2 regions of the Micromonospora sp. DT43 genome follow, and region 1 is predicted to be linked to the other one. Evidence: riboswitches for the same ligand, from Rfam matches in the RefSeq annotation. Region 1 holds a riboswitch; the other holds the start of a gene.
What was found. A riboswitch is a leader RNA that binds a small molecule or an ion and turns the genes downstream of it on or off. The one in region 1 is predicted to bind S-adenosylmethionine.
Positions count from the first base shown of each region.

Region 2: it holds a riboswitch for S-adenosylmethionine, as region 1 does, so the genes downstream of both, ACLQ26_RS06120 (ABC transporter substrate-binding protein) here and thrC (threonine synthase) in region 1, are expected to answer to the same signal.

Region 1 covers NZ_JBNCKR010000004.1:256,623-265,524, reverse strand. Annotated here, with positions in the region: gene ACLQ26_RS12765 (GNAT family N-acetyltransferase) at 1-757, opposite strand, end outside; gene thrC (threonine synthase) at 1,010-2,296, opposite strand; SAM riboswitch class I at 2,307-2,442, opposite strand; gene ACLQ26_RS12755 (DMT family transporter) at 2,510-3,478, opposite strand; gene ACLQ26_RS12750 (ArsR/SmtB family transcription factor) at 3,570-3,875, shown strand; gene ACLQ26_RS12745 (DoxX family protein) at 4,129-4,578, opposite strand; gene ACLQ26_RS12740 (winged helix-turn-helix domain-containing protein) at 5,061-5,297, opposite strand; gene ACLQ26_RS12735 (hypothetical protein) at 5,545-5,970, shown strand; gene ACLQ26_RS12730 (hypothetical protein) at 6,147-6,419, shown strand; gene ACLQ26_RS12725 (hypothetical protein) at 6,432-6,752, shown strand; partial or broken gene rhuM (RhuM family protein) at 6,757-6,861, shown strand; partial or broken gene ACLQ26_RS12715 (3'(2'),5'-bisphosphate nucleotidase CysQ) at 6,888-6,986, opposite strand; gene ACLQ26_RS12710 (DUF4232 domain-containing protein) at 7,267-7,878, shown strand; gene ACLQ26_RS12705 (ABC transporter permease) at 7,868-8,734, opposite strand; gene ACLQ26_RS12700 (alpha/beta fold hydrolase) at 8,734-8,902, opposite strand, start outside.
Region 2 covers NZ_JBNCKR010000002.1:444,554-453,455, forward strand. Annotated here, with positions in the region: gene corA (magnesium/cobalt transporter CorA) at 1-959, opposite strand, end outside; gene ACLQ26_RS06115 (amino acid transporter) at 1,185-3,125, shown strand; SAM riboswitch class IV at 3,211-3,322, shown strand; gene ACLQ26_RS06120 (ABC transporter substrate-binding protein) at 3,634-4,476, shown strand; gene ACLQ26_RS06125 (amino acid ABC transporter permease) at 4,516-5,295, shown strand; gene ACLQ26_RS06130 (amino acid ABC transporter ATP-binding protein) at 5,292-6,038, shown strand; gene ACLQ26_RS06135 (hypothetical protein) at 6,048-7,346, opposite strand; gene ACLQ26_RS06140 (Na+/H+ antiporter) at 7,492-8,902, opposite strand, start outside.

The DNA of each region.
Region 1 (8,902 bases):
CCAGCCGGCCGGACTCCTCGTGGAGCATCCCGAGGTGGTAGCGCCGCCGGCCCTTCGCGTCCAACGCACGCTCGTTGCCCCGGATGCGCTCGGCGTCCACCTGCTCCGGCTCCCACTGCACGTCACCCATGGGCGCGTCCATCATCAGGCGGCCGTCCAGGTAGGCGACGTCCGCCACGTACTCCTGCGGGGTGTTCCCCTGCCAGCAGACCGACCGGTAGCCCTCGGCCCGCGGTTGGGCCTCGGCCAGGGCCGCCCGCAGCGCCAGCCGGTCGATGTCGGCGATGTGCAGCCGGCGACGCACCTCGGCCAGCGCGGACCGGGCGCCGATCGAGGCGGCGAACGCTCCACCGGCCGCCGATCGGGCCGGCCCACCGGGGAGCGCGGAGACGGCCATCCCGATCACCCGCTTGCGGCCGTGCTCACGGAGCAGGCGCACCCCGTACTCGTGCAGTGCCCGGCCGACACCCCGCCGCCGCAGCTCGGGATGCACCGTCAGCTCGGCGGTGGCGTTGTCGGGGTTGTCGAGCTGCGGCAGGTCGAGCTGGAGGTAGCCGGCCGGCACCCCGTCCAGCCGGGCCAGCGCCCAGAGCGATCGGGTGCCGGGGGGCGGCGTGTGGAACTGCGCGTCGAAGCGCCGCCGGCAGAAGGGTGGGAAGTCCGGAAGGTCGACCTCGGTGGCCGCCACCCCGACCCCGTACGCCTCGTCGACCGCGACCCGGTCGGCGCCGTCGAACGACGCGATCGTGATGCTCATGGCGGGGAGCCTGACACCCGGGAAAGCGATCGGGCCAGCGAATAATCGCTGGCCCGATCGAACGTGGTCGGGAGGGACACTCGCACAACGCCTCCGGCGTTGGGTCGCAAGAACTTCAAAAGTCTCCGGCGAAATGCCCTCCCGCACGGAGCATCTTGCGCCGTCCGGTTCCTGCCGTCAAGTCCAGACCGGCGGGTTTTCCACACTCACAGCGAAAACCCAGTTACCGGGTGATCCGGCACGGCCCGAGGGTCAGCCGAGGAGACCGGCGTCGCGGGCGGCGCGCAGGCTGGGCTTGATGTGGTGGGTCGGGCCGACCTGACCGGCCACCGCGTCGATGGTCTTCAGACCCTCGCCGGTGTTGAACACGACAGTCTCCGCCGTGGGGTCGAGCCGACCCGACTCGACCAGCTTGCGCAGCACCGCCGCGGTCACCCCGCCCGCGGTCTCGGCGAAGACGCCCGTGGTGCGGGCCAGCTGACGGATGCCGGCGCGGATCTCGTCGTCGTCGGCGTACTCCATCCAACCGCCGGTGCGGCGGACCGCCTCCAGCGCGTAGAGGCCGGCGGCCGGGTCGCCGATGTTGAGCGACTTGGCGATGCCTGTGGGCTTGACCGGGATGATCGTGTCGGTGTCGGCGTGCAGCGCGGTGGCGATCGGGTTGCAGCCGGCCGACTGGGCGCCGAAGACCTTCCAGCCGCCGGCCGGCGCCTCGACCAGGCCGATCTCGACCAGCTCGGAGAACGCCTTGTCAATCTTGGTGAGCAGCTCGCCGCTGGCCATCGGGATGACCACCTGGGCCGGGATCCGCCAGCCGAGCTGCTCGGCCACCTCGTAGCCGAGGGTCTTGGAGCCCTCCGCGTAGTACGGCCGGACGTTCACGTTGACGAACGCCGTGTCCTCGAATTCGTCGGTCTCCACCAGCTCACCGCAGAGCCGGTTGACGTCGTCGTACGAGCCGTCGATGGCGACCAGCTCACCGCCGTAGACGGCGGTGGTGATGACCTTGCCCTGTTCCAGGTCGCTGGGGATGAAAACGACCGAGGGCACCCCGGCGCGGGCGGCGTGCGCGGCCACCGAGTTGGCCAGGTTGCCGGTGGACGCGCAGGCGAACCGGGTGAAACCGAGCGCCTTCGCGGCGGTCAGCGCCACCGAGACGACCCGGTCCTTGAACGAGTGGGTCGGGTTGGCGCTGTCGTCCTTGACCCACAGCGGCGCGGTGATGCCCAGCTCGGCGGCGAGGAGCGGGGCCGCCACCAGCGGGGTCAGCCCGGGGTCGAGGGTGACCCGGGTGGCCGGGTCCTGACCGGCGGGCAGCAGCGCGGCGTACCGCCAGATGTTGTTCGGGCCGGCCTCGATCTGCGCCCGGGTGACCGCGCCCAGGGCAGTGGTGTCGTAGTCCACCTCCAGAGGGCCGAAACACTCGTAACAGGCGTGCTGCGCGGCGAGTGGGTAGCGGGCCGAACAGGCGCGACAGACCAGGGCGCGGGCGGGGCTGGCGGAGGTGTCGATACCGGAGGCGGCGAGCGTCGACGTCATGTCGAGAGTCCTCTCATCTTTCCCCGCATCGCACGGTGCGGCGGGGACGGAATTGGCACCTGCCCCGCCTGTCGCTCAGCGGTGAGCGCGCGGGGTGGTTGCCGGGGCGTCGTCGGGCCGTATCCCTCAGCCCCTCTGGATGAGGTATTCAGTTGTGCCGTCAAGTCTAGGCAACGTTGCCGGCGGCCTCCACCTGGTATCCCAGGGAGTGGGTCAGCGGGCGGCCACCGCCACCGGGTCGACCACCGCGGCCGGGTCGGTGACCGCGCTGGACTGCGGCAGGGCCGCCGACGGGGTCCGCGCCCTGGTGGCGAGGTTCGCGGCGACCAGGGCGGCGATGGTGATCGCGGCGCCGACCAGCTCGATCGCCTCCGGCCGGTAGCCGCGGGCGATCTGCACGACGAACGTGGTGACCGGGACCAGGTTCATGAACAGGGCGGCGTTGGCGGCGCCGAGGCGCTGCACACCTGTGTTCCACGCCAGCACCGCGACGACGGCGGCGACGATCACGGCGTACGCCAACTGCGGGGTGATCGCCACGAGGTCGGCGGCGGCCGGCGCGTGCTGCCACCCGACGGCGTCGGCGCCGATGCTCGCGCCCAGCATGGCTGCCGTGCCGGCGAGCGCGGTGAGCGTGGTGAACCGCAGCGGCGACCAGGCGCCGAACCGGCTGGCGCCGTGCGTGTAGATACCCCAGCCGAGCACCGCGCCGATCATCATGAGCCCGCCGAGGCCGAACTGGCCGAGCCCGGCCAGGCTCCCGCGGGTGATCACCAGGCCGACTCCGAGGAGCGCCACCAGGGAGAGGGCCAGCAGGAGAGGCTTCGGTCGTACGCCGTCGCGGGCCCACCGGACGAGCTGGGTGATGACCGGCGTGGTGGCCACGAAGAGGGAGATCTGCTGCGGGGCGGCGTGTTCGAGCGCAAGGTTGGTGAGCAGGTTAAAGCCGGCGAAGCCGACGACGCCGAGCACCACGATCTCGACTCCTCGTCCGCCGAGCCGCAGCGCGGCCGAGCCCTCGCGGAGCAGCAGGATGGCGACCAGGATGACGGCGGCGAGAAGATAGCGGGCGGTGGTCAGGTTGAGCGGGTCGACCCGGCTCAGCGCGCTGGCCAGGATCGGGAACATCGCGCCCCAGGCGAGCACGGCGAGCAGCGGATAGGCGGCGGCGCGGGATCGCATCGTCAGCTCCCTTGTTCGAGTATCTTCGAACCAACGACACCGACCATAGGGTGTTGTTCGATAGTTGTCGAACAAGGGTTAGACTGCTCACATGGAGCCGCACGAACCCGACCTGACCGCCGTACCGGTCACCGCCGTGCTTGCCGCACTCGCTGACGACGTGCGGCTGCAGATCGTGCGGGCGCTCGCCGAGGGCGGCGAGGCCGCCTGCGGCAGCTTCGACTTCGGCGTCTCCAAGGCGACCCGCAGTCACCACCTCAAGGTGCTGCGCGAGGCGGGCCTGACCCGCACCCGGGCCGCCGGCACCAGCCGACTGGTCCGACTCCGCCGCGACGAGGTGGACAAGCGGTACCCGGGCCTCCTGGACGCCGTCCTCACCCCACGCCCTCCAGCCTGACGCCCTCACCCTGCCACCGCCCCCGTCCGTCGCTGAGGCCGTGACGGACGCTGAGCGGCGCCCCGGACCGCGCGGACGCTGAGCGGCGCCCCGGACCGCGCGGACGCTGAGCGGCGCCCGGGCGGGTGCGGCCCTGCTGGGCGCATCCTTTCGAGCTGATTCGGTCTACGACATCACGAGGGGCGGTCCGACCCGGGCGCGCCGCCGGAGCCGCCTCATTGAGGCTCCGGCGGCGCGCGGTGCGGGGTGCGGGTCAGGCGGAGACCGGGGCGGGGTCGGCCACCGACGCCTGTGGAGCGTCGGCGCGACGCCGGGCGAACAGCGCATCGAGCGCCCAGGGGCCCGAGCCAAGTGCCGCGACCAGCAGGAACGACCAGCAGAAGAGGGCCGACAGCTCACCGCCGTTGTGCAGCGGAAGCAGGTCTTCGGGCTGGTGGACCACGAAATAGGCGTACGCCATCGAGCCGGACGCGAGGAGCGCGGCGGGCCGGGTGAAGAGCCCGGCCAGCACCAGCGCACCGCAGACGAGTTGGATCAGCGCGGCCCACCAGCCCGGCCAGGAGCCGAACGGTATGGCCGCGCCGGTCATCGGGTTGCCGCCGAACAACCCGAAGACCGAGGACAGGCCATGGAGCATGAACAGCAGGCCGGTCACGATGCGGAACAGGGACAGGGTCGGCCCGCCGAGCCGAGAGACGTTCATGGAGACCTCCATCGAAGGGGATAGATGCCTTCAATGGTGGGGCACGAATGTATCCAGGATAATAAATTCCTTGCTAGTGGGAAAATCCCCGACCGAAATATTTCGGCACCTGCGCTCGGCGGTGCGACGCACGCCAGCGTGCAGGCACCACGTGGAGCACCCTTGAGCTGCGCCTCGGTCCCCGGCATGCCCCGAACGGGGTGCCAGCCAACCTCGCCGAGGGACCGCCCGACCTGAACGCATCACCCCTGCCACGCGGCCAGCAAAGCCTGTCGAACTGTCCCGCCAGTGGGGCAGCTTCCCCCGACCCCGACCCCGACCCCGACCCCGACCCCGCCCCCGGCCCTGCGTTTTGGACCTGTCCGCCGCAAATCACTTAGGCCAACAGGGGTGTGGCTTCTTTGGGGCGGAAGCAATTCGCGGAGGCGATCTCCGGGGCTGAACAGAGCAAGCAGCGTCTCCGGGCTTACACGATCGAGCCGTTACGGCTTGCCGGCGTCCCGCTCCTTGACGTACACCCCGCGCCCCGGTGCACCGACCACGACCCCGCGGTCACGCAGGAGCGCCACAGCGCGTGCAGCAGTCGAAAACGACACCGAGTAGAGGTCACCGAGTTGCGTGTAGGACGGCAACTTGGCACCCGGCTCGTACTCGCCGGCCTTGATACGAGCGGCGATGTCCGCAGCGATGTCGACGTAGCTCAGTGGGATCGCGGGCATGAGTGGTCCTCCCGGGTTGGCAACCCCATCTGATCACGCCGCGCGACCCACCCCCAAGAACATGGTTAACCTATGTCACTAGGTGCAATAGCGTTTCTATGAGCCTCCCGGGTTGGCACCAGGGCTGGCTCACCCTCCGGGGCAGTCCCGGAAGCAACGCTGGGGCAGCGCGCAAGGCGGTTCAGATGTCCCCCATCTGGCCAGGCGTCGCGCTGCCCCGGCACCCACCAACCCACGAGGAGGCGACATGACGGTGCCCGAGGCGAGCGCCGCCTGGGAGGTCGAAAAGGTGGCTGGTGAGCTGCGTGAGACGTACCTCGCCGTGGCCGCCGCGACCGTCCTGTTGGAGCGGACCAGCGCGGGCTGCGCCCACCCGGCGATCCGGCAGGCCCGACGCTGCGGGGACGACGCGCTCGACCTGGCCGGCGAGGCCGAGCGCCAGCTCACCGATGGGGTACGCCGACTGCACACCGACACGGGCCAGCCCAGCATCGGTGACCTGGTCGAGGTGTTGGGCACCGCTCGTGACCAGTTGGGCGCCGCAGCGGAGCGGGTCACGCACCTCCCCGGCGCGGATCAGCGCCGCTGGCCGACGGCTCATCGACGCCGGCCAGACCGAACTGGCCACCGAGGTGGCGAGCGGGCAGTGGACCCGGGCCGCCGAGCAGCTTGACCTGATGTCGGAGAGCCTCACCGCCGCCGTCGAGGCGCTGACGTCGTACACCGAAGGGTTGTCCGGAGCGACCACCTGAAGCAGGCCCGGGGCGGGTGCCGGGCTCCGGCCGGCGAATGTCCGGGCATCCGCCGGCCGACCCCGCCCGCCTCGGCGCCGCACAGATAAGGAAACCCATGACGGAGTACGAGGTACCACCCCGCTGGATCGTGCACCTGCCCACGACCCTGACAAGCGTCGACGGCGCACGGGCGCTGGCCGAGGCGCTGCGCGACTCGCTGGGCCACGTCACCGCAATCGAGTTCGGCGAGACGACGCTGAGCGAGGAAGATCGCCAGTTCGTGCGCACCCGCGTCTGGTGCGACAGTCACCTCCCCGGCGGCGCACGCTGCGCCCTGCCGACCGACCACCCCGGCGGGTCGTGTCAGGCCGGCCCCGGGCGCCCGTGAAAACATGCTCGGATGAGCCCTCAAAGCCGCCGTCGTCGGCGCGCCAGGGCCAGCCGGTCCGGCCAGCAGATCGTGCGTCAGGCCAGTCCCGCCGGGGTGAATTACTGCGATCCTGCCGGCGAGCTGATCCTCTACCGCTCCGACGACGGCGGGTCCGTCGTCCAGTTGCGGGCATCCAAGGGGACGATCTGGCTGACTCAGGCTCAGATGGCGGAGCTGTACGGGACATCGGTCCTCAACATCGTGCAGATCATGCGCCGCGTGCTGGCCGACGAGGAGGTGACCGAGGCAACTATTAACTCTGAGTTAAGTAGTTCGCGCCGAGGATGGTAGGCAGGTGCGGCGTGAGGTCAAGGTCTACAACCTGGACATAATCCTGGCCGTTGGCTACCGGGTAACCACGCCCCGCGCGGTGCAGTTCCGGCAGTGGGCGACAACGGTCTTGACGGAGTACCTGGTCAAGGGCTTCGCCATGCAGGACGAACGGCTCGCGGCGCGACAGACCAGCAGGTCCGGCAGGCACGGATCCGCCTCGTTGTATCGAAGCGCAGAACCGCTCGCCGAGCTCTTTAAGATCGAGCGCCGGAACCGACTCGGCGGAGGATCACCAGACGGCGTTGCGTGACCCACCGAGCGATGTCGTAAAGCGCATCAGCTCCATAGGCGTGCCAAGAGTGGGCCCCGACCAGCCGGGGGCGCCGGAATCCGCGGCGGCGGCAGTGACGCCTACCGGATGTGGGGCAGCCCCATCGGCCGCCCCGACCTGCAGACGGCCGGCCGGCAGCGGGACCGGCGGACCGGCGGCCCTGGGCTGCGGCGGGATGCCTGCATCGGCGAGGATCGGCGGATGATCAGACAGACGGCAGCACGGCGACGGGCCGGCGCGGCGGTCGCGGCGGTCGCGGCGGTTCTTCTGCTCACCGCCTGCACCATCGACGAGCATCGCTACCAGGGCGGGGACCCCACGGGTCCGCCGCCGCCCCCGCGCGTGACCGCGACCCCGTCGGCGAGCATCGACCCGCTTGCCAACTGTCCGGCCTCCGGCGTGCGGATCCGGTCCACCGGAGGAGACGCGGCGATGGGCCTGCGCGCCCTCGGCGTGGAACTGATCAACTGCGGTCAGCGCCCCTACCTGCTCAACGGCTACCCGGTGCTGTGGGTCCTGAACGAGCAGCGCAAGCCGATCATCCTGAGCGTGGTCAACGGCGCAAAGGAGATCACGTCGGGCTTCGACCAGCCGCCACAGCCGGTCACGCTGCAGAGGGGCGAGCGGGCCGTCGCCACCGTCCTCTGGCGCAACCTGGTCACCGATTCCGACGTGGTGGCCACCGCCGGGGCGTACCTGACTGTCGCGCCCGCCGCCGGGCAGCCGGCCCAGGAGATCGACCCGGATGGGCCTGTCGACGTGGGCAACACCGGCCGGATCGGCGTCAGCGCCTGGAGGGCGGCTACGACGTGATGTCCTTGCGGGTGAACCGCCAGAACGCCAGTCCCCAGAACAGCGTGGCGTAGCTGATCGCCGAGATGCAGCCGCGGACCACGTCGTCGGTCTGCACCGGCGTGGACAGCAGTCCCAGCCAGGCGGTGCTGAAGTGGGTCGGCAGGAAGTCGCGCAGCGCGCCCAGGGCGGTGATCTGGTCCAGGATGCTGGACAGGATCCAGAGCAGGACCGCTCCGCCGACCGCGCCCAGTGCGGCGTCCGTCGTCACCGACAGCAGGAACGCCAGACCGGCCACCACCAGGAGTACGACCGCCAGGTAGCCGAGCACGGCCAGCAGCCGGAGCAGCCCCTCGCCCGGCTCCAGCTCGGCGGCGACAGTGCTGCGCAGCGGCGACCAGCCGTAGCGCAGGGTGCCGGCCAGCAGGGCGGTGCCGGCCAACAGCAGCAGGGCCAGACCCGAGTACGCGAGCGCGACCACCAGCTTCACCGTCAGCAACCGGGCCCGGGGCACCGGAATCGCCAGCAGGTAGCGCAGGCTGCCCCAGCTCGCCTCGCTGGCCACCGTGTCGCCGCAGAACAGCGCGACGACCACCACCAGCAGGAACGACGCCGACACGAAGATGGAGAAGAGGGTGAAGTTGAGCCCTCCGGAGGTGGCCAGGTCGACCAGGCTGGCGAACTCGTTGTTGCCGTTGTCGTCGTCCCCGCCGGAGTTGAACTGGAAGGCGACCAGGATGATCAGCGGCAGCAGCACCATGAACCCGAGCGCCAACTGGGTCCGCCGCCGGGACGCCTGCCGGCGGAACTCCGCCGCGAAGGGCATGGTGGCCGAGGGCCGGTAGCCCCGGGCCTCACCCGCGTCGGTAACAACCATCACCGGTCACCGCTTCCCCGAGAGTTGTCGCCCACCAGGGCGAGGAACGCGTCCTCCAGGCGTCGCCGGGGCACGACCCGGTCCACCCCGATGCCGGCGCGCACCAGCTCGGCCACCACTTCGCTGCGGGCCGTGCCGTTGGTGTCGACCACGAGCTGCCCGTCGCTC
Region 2 (8,902 bases), on a different contig from region 1:
GAGGAGACCTTCTTCAGCTCCTCGTTCTGCGCGTAGCTGGCAGCGGTCAGGCTGCGCATCTCCTCGTTCTGCTGCTGCGAGACGAGGGTCGCGTTGACGGTGAGGATGTTCTGCAGCAGGTGCCGGAAGCCGTCCACCCGCTCCACCACCTGGGTGAGATGGTCGGTCACGTCGCGCAGGTAGCGGCGCAGCTCCTCGTCGGTGCCGTAGCTGCCGGCGCCGCTGGCCAAGGCGTCGAGCATGGCCAGCAGTGGGCGGGCCGCCCGCTGGAACTCGATGACCTCCCGGCTGAGCCCGTAGATGCGCCGGCTGGCGTTCGGGTCGCCGCCGAAGACCTGGGTCTCGATCTCGTCGATGTCGTTCTCCAGCCCGGCGACCACCGGCGCGTACCCGTCGACGACCTGGTCGAGGATCGCGTACAGGACCGCCTCGGGGCCCCGGGCGAGCATCGGCGCATCGGCCTCCATGCGCCGCCGGACCGCGGCCAGGTCGGGGACCTCGCCGTGGCGGACCGTCACCACGAAGCCGGGCCCGATGAACAGGTGCAGTTCGGAGAACTCGACCTCCTCCCGCAGGTCGTCGTAGCGGGCGGCACGCAGCACCACGAAGAGCGTGTGCCCGTACCGCTCCAGCTTGGGTCGCTGGTGGGCGTTGATCGCGTCCTCCACCGCCAGGTCGTGCAGGCGGAACTCGCGCGCCAGCGAGGAGATCTGGTCGATGTCGGGTCGGTACAACCCGATCCAGGCCATCGCGTCGTCCTGCTCCTGCAGGCAGGAGTACGTCTCGGCGAGGCCGGCCGGCGAGGCGAACCGGTGTCCCCGGATGTAGACGGCACTGTCCACCATGCCCCCGGCGGGCGGGGGCGGCGCCGGCGGTGGTGGCACGCCGACGCGGGTCTCGTGCTCGTCGAGCTGGCGGCCGAAGCCACCACCCGGGCGGAAGCGACGGCCGCCGACCATGACCCGCTCCCTTCCGGTGGCATCCCCTCCGGTGGCCTCCCGGCCCTACCGACGGTTCGGCGCGGGGGCGCCGGGGGCGCTGCATCCCCCCTGCCCCGGCACCGAAACCCGCCGACACGCCCGCCTCGCCGACCCGCGACGGGCGGGTTCGGCGTACCCGGGACGGGCGCGTGAGGCCGGGCGGATACTCGCGGTGACCATGGGCGGAGGACGGGGGAAGCGCCGGTGCAGGGCAACAGGCGCGCCGGGCGGCTGCGCGGTTGGCTGCTCGACGGCGGTACGGAGCAGGCCGCGCGGCATCCCGGCCCTCACGGCCGCCCGCCGGCGGATCGGCACCACCCGTGGTGGAAGGTGATGTGCCTGACCGGTGTCGACTACTTCTCGACGCTGGGCTACCAGCCGGGCATCGCGGCGCTCGCCGCCGGGGCGCTGTCGCCGGTGGCGACGCTGGTGCTGGTGCTGGTGACGCTGCTGGGCGCACTGCCGGTGTACCGGCGGGTGGCGGTGGAGAGCCCGCACGGTGAGGGCTCGATCGCGATGCTCGTACGCCTGCTGAGTTACTGGCCGGGCAAGCTGTTCGTGTTGGTGCTGCTCGGCTTCGCGGCCACCGACTTCATCATCACCATCACCCTCTCGGCGGCGGACGCGACGGCCCACATCGACGAGAACCCGTTCTGGCCGAGCGGTCTCAAGGGGCACGAGGTGGCCCTCACGCTGCTGCTGGTGGCGCTGTTGGGCGCGGTGTTCCTCAAGGGATTCGGCGAGGCCATCGGGATCGCGGTCGTCCTGGTCGCGGTCTACCTGGCGTTGAACGCGGTGGTGATCGCCGACGCGCTGTGGCGGGTGGTGACCCACCCGAGCGCGGTCGGGGACTGGACCACCGCGCTGCGCACCGGGCACGGCGATCCCCTGCTGGTGGTCGGGCTGTCCCTGCTGGTGTTCCCGAAGCTGGCGTTGGGCCTGTCCGGTTTCGAGACCGGGGTGGCCGTGATGCCGCACATCCGGGGGGATCGCCAGGACTCGGAGGACCGGCCGTTGGGCCGGATCCGGGGCGCGCGGCGGTTGCTCACCACTGCCGCCGCGACGATGAGCGTCTTCCTGATCACCAGCAGTGTGACCACCACGGTGCTGATCCCGCCGGAGGCGTTCCAGCCCGGCGGTCCGGCGAACGGCCGGGCGCTGGCGTACCTGGCGCACCAGCACCTCGGCGGGGTGTTCGGCACCGTCTACGACCTGTCCACGATCGCGATCCTGTGGTTCGCGGGCGCGTCGGCGATGGCCGGGTTGCTCAATCTCGTACCCCGGTATCTGCCGCGCTACGGCATGGCGCCTGCCTGGGCGCGGGCGGTCCGGCCGCTGGTGCTGGTCTTCACCGCTGTGGCGTTCCTGATCACGGTGGTCTTCTCCGCGAGCGTGGACGCGCAGGGTGGCGCGTACGCCACAGGGGTTCTGGTGTTGATCACCTCGGCGGCGACGGCCGTGACCCTCGCGGCGCGGCGTCGGCGGCAGCGGGGGCGGACGTGGGCGTTCGGCGCCATCGCTCTGATCTTCGTCTACACCACGGTGGCGAACGTCGTGGAACGCCCCGACGGCGTCAAGATCGCCGCCTGTTTCATCGGCGGGATGATCCTGGTGTCGGTGCTGTCCCGGATCATGCGGGCCTACGAGCTGCGGGTCGACCACGTCGAGCTGGACCCGGTCGCCGCCCGGATGATCGACGAACGCGCCACCCGTCGGATCCGCCTCATCGCGCACGAGCCGCAGCGCCGCGACCCGGCCGAGTACCGCGCCAAGCTGGCCCAGACCATGGCGGACAACGACTTCCCCGACGACGGTGACGTCATCTTCGTCGAGGTCCACGTCAGCGACCCGTCGGACTTCGAGACCGATTTGCTGGTGCGCGGCAGCGTGGCGCACGACAGCTTCCCGGTGCTCAGCCTGACCGGCTCCTCGGTGCCCACCGCGCTCGCCGCCCTGCTGCTGGAGATCCGCGACCGGAGCCGGCGGCGCCCGCACATCTACTTCGAGTGGAGCGAGGGTGGCCCGGGTCGCAACATCCTTCGCTACCTGGCGTTCGGGCAGGGCGCGATCGCCTCGGTCACCCGGGAGATCCTGCGACGGCACGAGCCCGACCCGCGCCGCCGGCCGCACGTGCACGCCGGTTGACCTGCCCGTCGAACCGTCGCGTGACGGGTGAGCGTGGTCATAACGGCTGGACGGTCCACCGGGCGGGGCTGCTAGCCTCGGCGCAGGTCATGAGTGCCAGCGCGAAGCCCCGGCTCGCTGGCCGGCAACCCTCCTCCGCGGTGGGGTGCCCCGGGTGAAGACCAGGCACCGGCACGACGTCGGTGCAAGCGTGGCCTGGCACCCAGGTCAGCACCAGACCCGGGAGACCGTATGCGCATCCTCAGTCCCACCCCACCGGCCGGTCGGCTCACGCCGACCCTGACCCGGCGACGGCACGTGGACCTGATGCGAATGTGCAGCGCGGCGTGTACCGCCGCCTGACACGCTAGCCCTCCCCCTCCCCTCCCTCCCCGGGCGCACCACGCCCACCCACCCCGCTGTCGATCATGAAGTTGTTGCCCGCCCGACCGGCGTGTCGCGGCAATAACTTCATGATCGACCGGGTCGACGCACCCTTTTGGAGACACCTGTGCGACTTTCCTTTGGTTTGAGCCGCTTCGTTGCCTTGGGCGCGGGCGCCGTTCTGGCGGCCGCCGGGGTGACCGCTTGCGGTGGCGGCGACTCGTCCGGCGCCGCCGGCAACCCGTACGGCCTTGCGCAGGCGGGCGTGCTGCGCGCCGGCACGCTCACCGACGCTCCGCCGAACGTGTACCTCAAGGACGGTAAGTTCACCGGCTTCGACAACGACCTGCTGACCGCCGTCGCCGGCAAGCTCGGCCTCACTGTCGAGTTCGTCGGCACCGACTTCTCCGCGCTGCTCTCCCAGGTCAACAACCACAAGTTCGACGTGGGCAGCTCCTCGATCACCATCACCGAGGCGCGCAAGAAGACAGTCGACTTCGGCAACGGGTACGACTTCGGCTACTTCGGGCTGGACGTGCCGGCGGGTTCGCCGATCACCGGGTTCGACCAGCTCGCCGGCAAGCGCGTCGTGGTGGTGCAGGGCACCGTCCAGGACGACTACGCCACCGGCAAGCAGCTCGACCCGGTGCGGGTGCCGGACTACAACGGCGCGATCAACCAGCTCAAGGCGGGCACCGCCGACGCGTGGATCGCACCGGCGGAGATCGGCGAGAAGTCGGCAGCCGACAGCAACGGCAAGATCACCGTTGCGGCCAAGCAGCTCAGCCCCGCACCGACCGCGTACGCCGTGGCCAGGGGCAGCGACAAGCTGCGCGAGGCACTGAACAAGGGCCTCGACGAGGTCATCGCCGACGGCACCTGGAGCCGGTTGCAGGCCCAGTACTACCCGGGCCGGCCGATCCCGGCGGACTTCAAGCCAGGCAGCGGCACGGCGTCAGCTGTGCCGTCGGCGTCAGCTGCTTCCTGAACCGGTGACGAGCGAGCGGGGCGGTAGGAGAGGCGACCGATGGATCCGTTGAGCACCCTGTGGGAAACCTTCTTCGACGCCGACGCGATGCGCGAGGCGCTGCCCGAGATGCTTACCGTCGGGCTGCCCAACACGCTGATCCTGGCCGTCTCCGCCGCCCTGCTCGGCACGGTGTTCGGCCTGCTGCTGGCCGTGGCCGGCATCTCCCGCAGTCGGTGGCTGCGCTGGCCGGCCCGCGTCTACACCGACGTGTTCCGGGGGCTGCCGGCCGCGGCGACGATCCTGCTGATCGGCGTCGGGCTGGCACCCTTCGGTATGCGGGTCTGGGGGCCGGACCCGTACCCGCTGGGCATCCTCGCGCTGTCGCTGATCGCGGCGGCGTACATCGGGGAGATCTTCCGCTCCGGCATCCAGTCCGTGGAGGCCGCCCAGTTGGAGGGCGCGCGGGCCCTCGGCTTCTCCTGGGCCGAGGCGATGCGGCTGGTGATCATCCCGCAGGGCATCCGGCGGGTGCTGCCCGCCTGGGTCAACCAGCTCATCGCGCTGATCAAGGACTCCAGCCTGGTCTACTTCCTCGGCCTGGTGGCCAGCCAGCGGGAGCTGTTCCGCATCGGGCAGGACTACGCGGCCACCACCGGCAACGAGTCCGCGTTGCTGCTGGCGGGACTGTTCTACCTGGCGTTGACCGTCCCGCTGACGCACGTCGTGAACGGGATCGACAGGCGACTGCGGCACGGCCGGCCGGCCACCGCGGCCGACGAGGACGAGGACGACGACGCTCCGGCACTGACCGGGGCACCGGAAGGAGATCGGGGATGACCACCCTCGCGACCACCACCTCGGTAAGCCTCCAGGCCCGCGACGTCCACCTCGCCTTCGGGCCGAACCGCGTGCTGCGCGGCGTCGATCTCACAGTGGCGCGCGGCGCGACCGCCTGCGTCATCGGGCCGTCCGGGTCGGGCAAGTCAACTCTGCTGCGTACGCTCAACCGGCTCATCGAGCCCGACCGGGGCGACGTGCTGCTGGACGGACGCAGCGTCCTGCGCGACGACCCGGACGCGCTGCGCCAGCGGATCGGCATGGTCTTCCAGCAGTTCAACCTCTTTCCGCACATGAGCGTGCTGCGCAACGTCACCCTGGCGCTGCGTCGGCTGCGCAAACTCGGCGAGGACGAGGCGACGGCGGTCGCCCGCGCCCAGTTGGAGCTGGTGGGACTCGCCAACAAGGCCGACGCCCGGCCGGCGCAGCTCTCCGGTGGTCAGCAGCAGCGGGTGGCGATCGCCCGGGCGCTGGCGTTGCGGCCCGAGGTGATGCTCTTCGACGAGGCCACCTCGGCGCTCGACCCGGAGCTCGTCAAGGGGGTGCTCGGGGTGATGGCCGACCTGTCCGCCGCCGGAATGACGATGGTGGTGGTCACCCACGAGATGGGCTTCGCCCGGCACGTCGCCGACACCGTCGCCTTCATGGACCGGGGTGTGGTGCTGGAGGCCGGCCCGCCGGACAGGATCTTCGAGGGGGCCGAGCATCCCCGGCTCCGCCGCTTCCTCGCCCAGGTGCTCTGAGACGGGCGCTCAGCCCGCCTGGCGGCGCAGGTGCCCGGCGAACGCCTTCAGGTCGCCGAGCAGCTCCAGGATGGCGTTCCGGTACGCGACCGACGCCCACAGGTGCAACTCCTCGTCGTCCAGCCCGCCGAACGCCAGCGACAGCGCCTTGCGCCGGCGCCTGTCGAGCACCTTGTGCGGGCGGGTGAGCAGGTCGCCCTCGCGGCGCAGCGCCTGGACGTAGGCGGCCACCGCCTCCTGGTAGTGCCGCCCGGCGACCCGTTCCAGCAGGGTGAACTCGAAGACGTTCAGGGCCGCCTCGGAGTCCCAGTACGCGCTGTCACGCACCGGCGCGCTCGCCACGTGCCGGCCCATGGCGTGCCGGGCCTCGTAGAGCAGCAGCACCCCCCTGCCGGTGGTGCTCAGCGGCCGGCGGGGCGTCGGCAGGCGCAGCGTACGCACCGGCGCCGCGGCGGTCAGGTCCACCGCGCCGGCGTACGTCGGCATGCGGTGCGTTCCCGAGGCCGGCTCGGGCAGCAGGCAGGCCCGCTGCTGGTAGGGCAGCGGGCCAGCACCGTGGGGCGCGGCGCGGACCGCTGCCGCGTGCAGCTCGGCCAGGGGCCGGTCGTCCGGGGCCCGGCCCGGCGGCAGGGTGAGCACGAGACCGTTGACGCCGGGCACCGGCACGCCCAGCAGACAGGAGTTGCGCAGGAACGCCCAGGTCGCCGCCGCCTCGCGGATGCCGCTCGCCACCGCCTGCGCGTCGGCCCGCCAGTCCTGGGCGATCCGCAGCCGCTGCTGGAGGTCGGCGGTCGCGGCGCCGTCGTGCGGGTACAACTCACGCACGGCCCGGGGCAGCGACCCGAGGCGCAGCTCCAGCGGGTCGCCGGTGGGCGCGGGCACGGCGTGGCGGGGACAGTCGGCGGCGGAGTGCGGGTCACCGTCGACCGCGTGGCAGTCCCCCAGCCAGCTCGCGCCGGGTGGACCGGCGGGCCGCGCGAACGCCAGGTGGGGCAGCCGCCCGGTGCGCAGCACCGTCTCGTACTGCGGTCGGGCGCGCCCGGCGCGCATGACGTCCAGCGGCAGCATCGGCGCCAGCGCGAGCACCCCCGTGAGGAGGACGCAGTGCGGGCAGGCGTCGCGCACCCGGTAGTGGCGGCGATGGTCCACGCCGGGCTGCTCCCACTGGACACCGACGACCGCGTCGTCGGACGCCATCAGGTAGAGGAACTCGGTGGCGGCGCGCTCCCGGGTGACCGCGACCAGCTCGTCGAGGAACTCGCGCTCGGTGACCACCCGGGGGTCGGCCTCGCTCGCTCCGGTGGCCATGGGCACCCCCTCGCGAACCGAATACATCGACGGATGCCGAACCGGCTCTCACCGTACCCGCCTACGACGTGGCCGAACGTCCCGTGCGGGCGTGCGGCGGTGTCACCAATCCGTCAGGCGCGACCGGGCCGGTCACGGCGGGCGGTCACTCGTTCGGTCCTCGCCCCAGCAGCCGGATCTCCTCGTTGTCCAGGGCGGCCTGGAGCTCCTGGAGCACCAGGTCGTCGATCTCCCGGTTGTCGCGCAGCCGGGTCAACTCCCGCCGCTTGTGGGCGAGGACGCCGAGGCGCAGTCGGCGGTCCAGCCGGCGTTCCTCGGCGGTACGCCCACCGCTCTCGTTGAAGTCCTCCAGGTGCCGCTGGTACTCGGCCTGCAACCGACGGACCGTCTCCCCCTCGACGCCGACCTCGGCGGCGACGCGGGGCAGCGCGTCCAGGCCGGCCTGGGTGGCGCGCTGGCGGGCCTGTCGGGTCTCGTCGACGCGTTCGGGGTCGCCGGTCAGCCCCGCCCAGCGCACCACAAGCGGCAGGGTGGTGCCCTGCACCAGCATGATCAGGACGATCACCAGCGCGGTGACGAAGATGATCAGGTCGCGTTCGGCCACCGGTGTGCCGGTGGCCGTCATCGTCGGGACGGCCAGGGCGGCGGCGAGCGACACGGCGCCCCGGAAACCGGACCAGCCGGCCACGGTCCCCACCCGCCAGCCGGACGCCGACTGGTCCTGGTCCACCATCCGGCGACGCCGCAGCTTCGCCGACTCCGCCGTCAGGTAGACGAACAGCAGCCGGGTGGCGACGACGACCGGGGTGACCACCAGCACGATCGCCAGGGCCCGGCCCGGCGAGGTGCTGGAGATGCCCTTCACCGCCCGGGGGATCTGCGTGCCGAGCAGAACGAACAGCCCACCGTTGATCAGGAACGTGGACAGGTCCCAGAACGCGTACGCCAGCACCCGGGACCGGGCGCGGATCACCCGTGGACCGGCGTACGCCAGCACCAGGCCGGCGACCACGACGGCCAGCACACCGCTGGCGTGCACCGCGTCGGCGAGCAGGAACGCGGCGAACGGCGTCAGCACGCTCAGCGCCCCCTCCCGCAGCGGGTCGTCGAGCCGCTTGCGGATGAGCACCACGACGACGCCCACCAGCAGCCCGGCGACGATTCCGCCGATGCTGGCGCCGACGAACTCCTCACCGATGCCCAGCAGCCCCGGCTTTTCGCTGTGGGTGAGCAGACCCACGGCCACCGCGAAGATCACCAGGGCGCTGCCGTCGTTGATCAGACTCTCCGCGTGCAGGGTGGTGAGCAGCTTCCGGGGCAGGCGCTTGGCCAGGCCGGTGACCGCAGCGGCGTCGGTCGGCGCGAGGACCGCCCCGAGCACCCAGGCGGCCGCCGGGTTCACGCCGAACGCCTGCGCGGTCAGCGACACCGTCACCATGGTGAGCACCACGAGCACCACGGCGAGCAGCCCGATCACCGGCAGGTTGGCCCGGATCTCGCGCAGGCTGATGGTGAGGCTCTCCCGGTAGAGGATCGCGGGCAGGAAGATCAGCAGC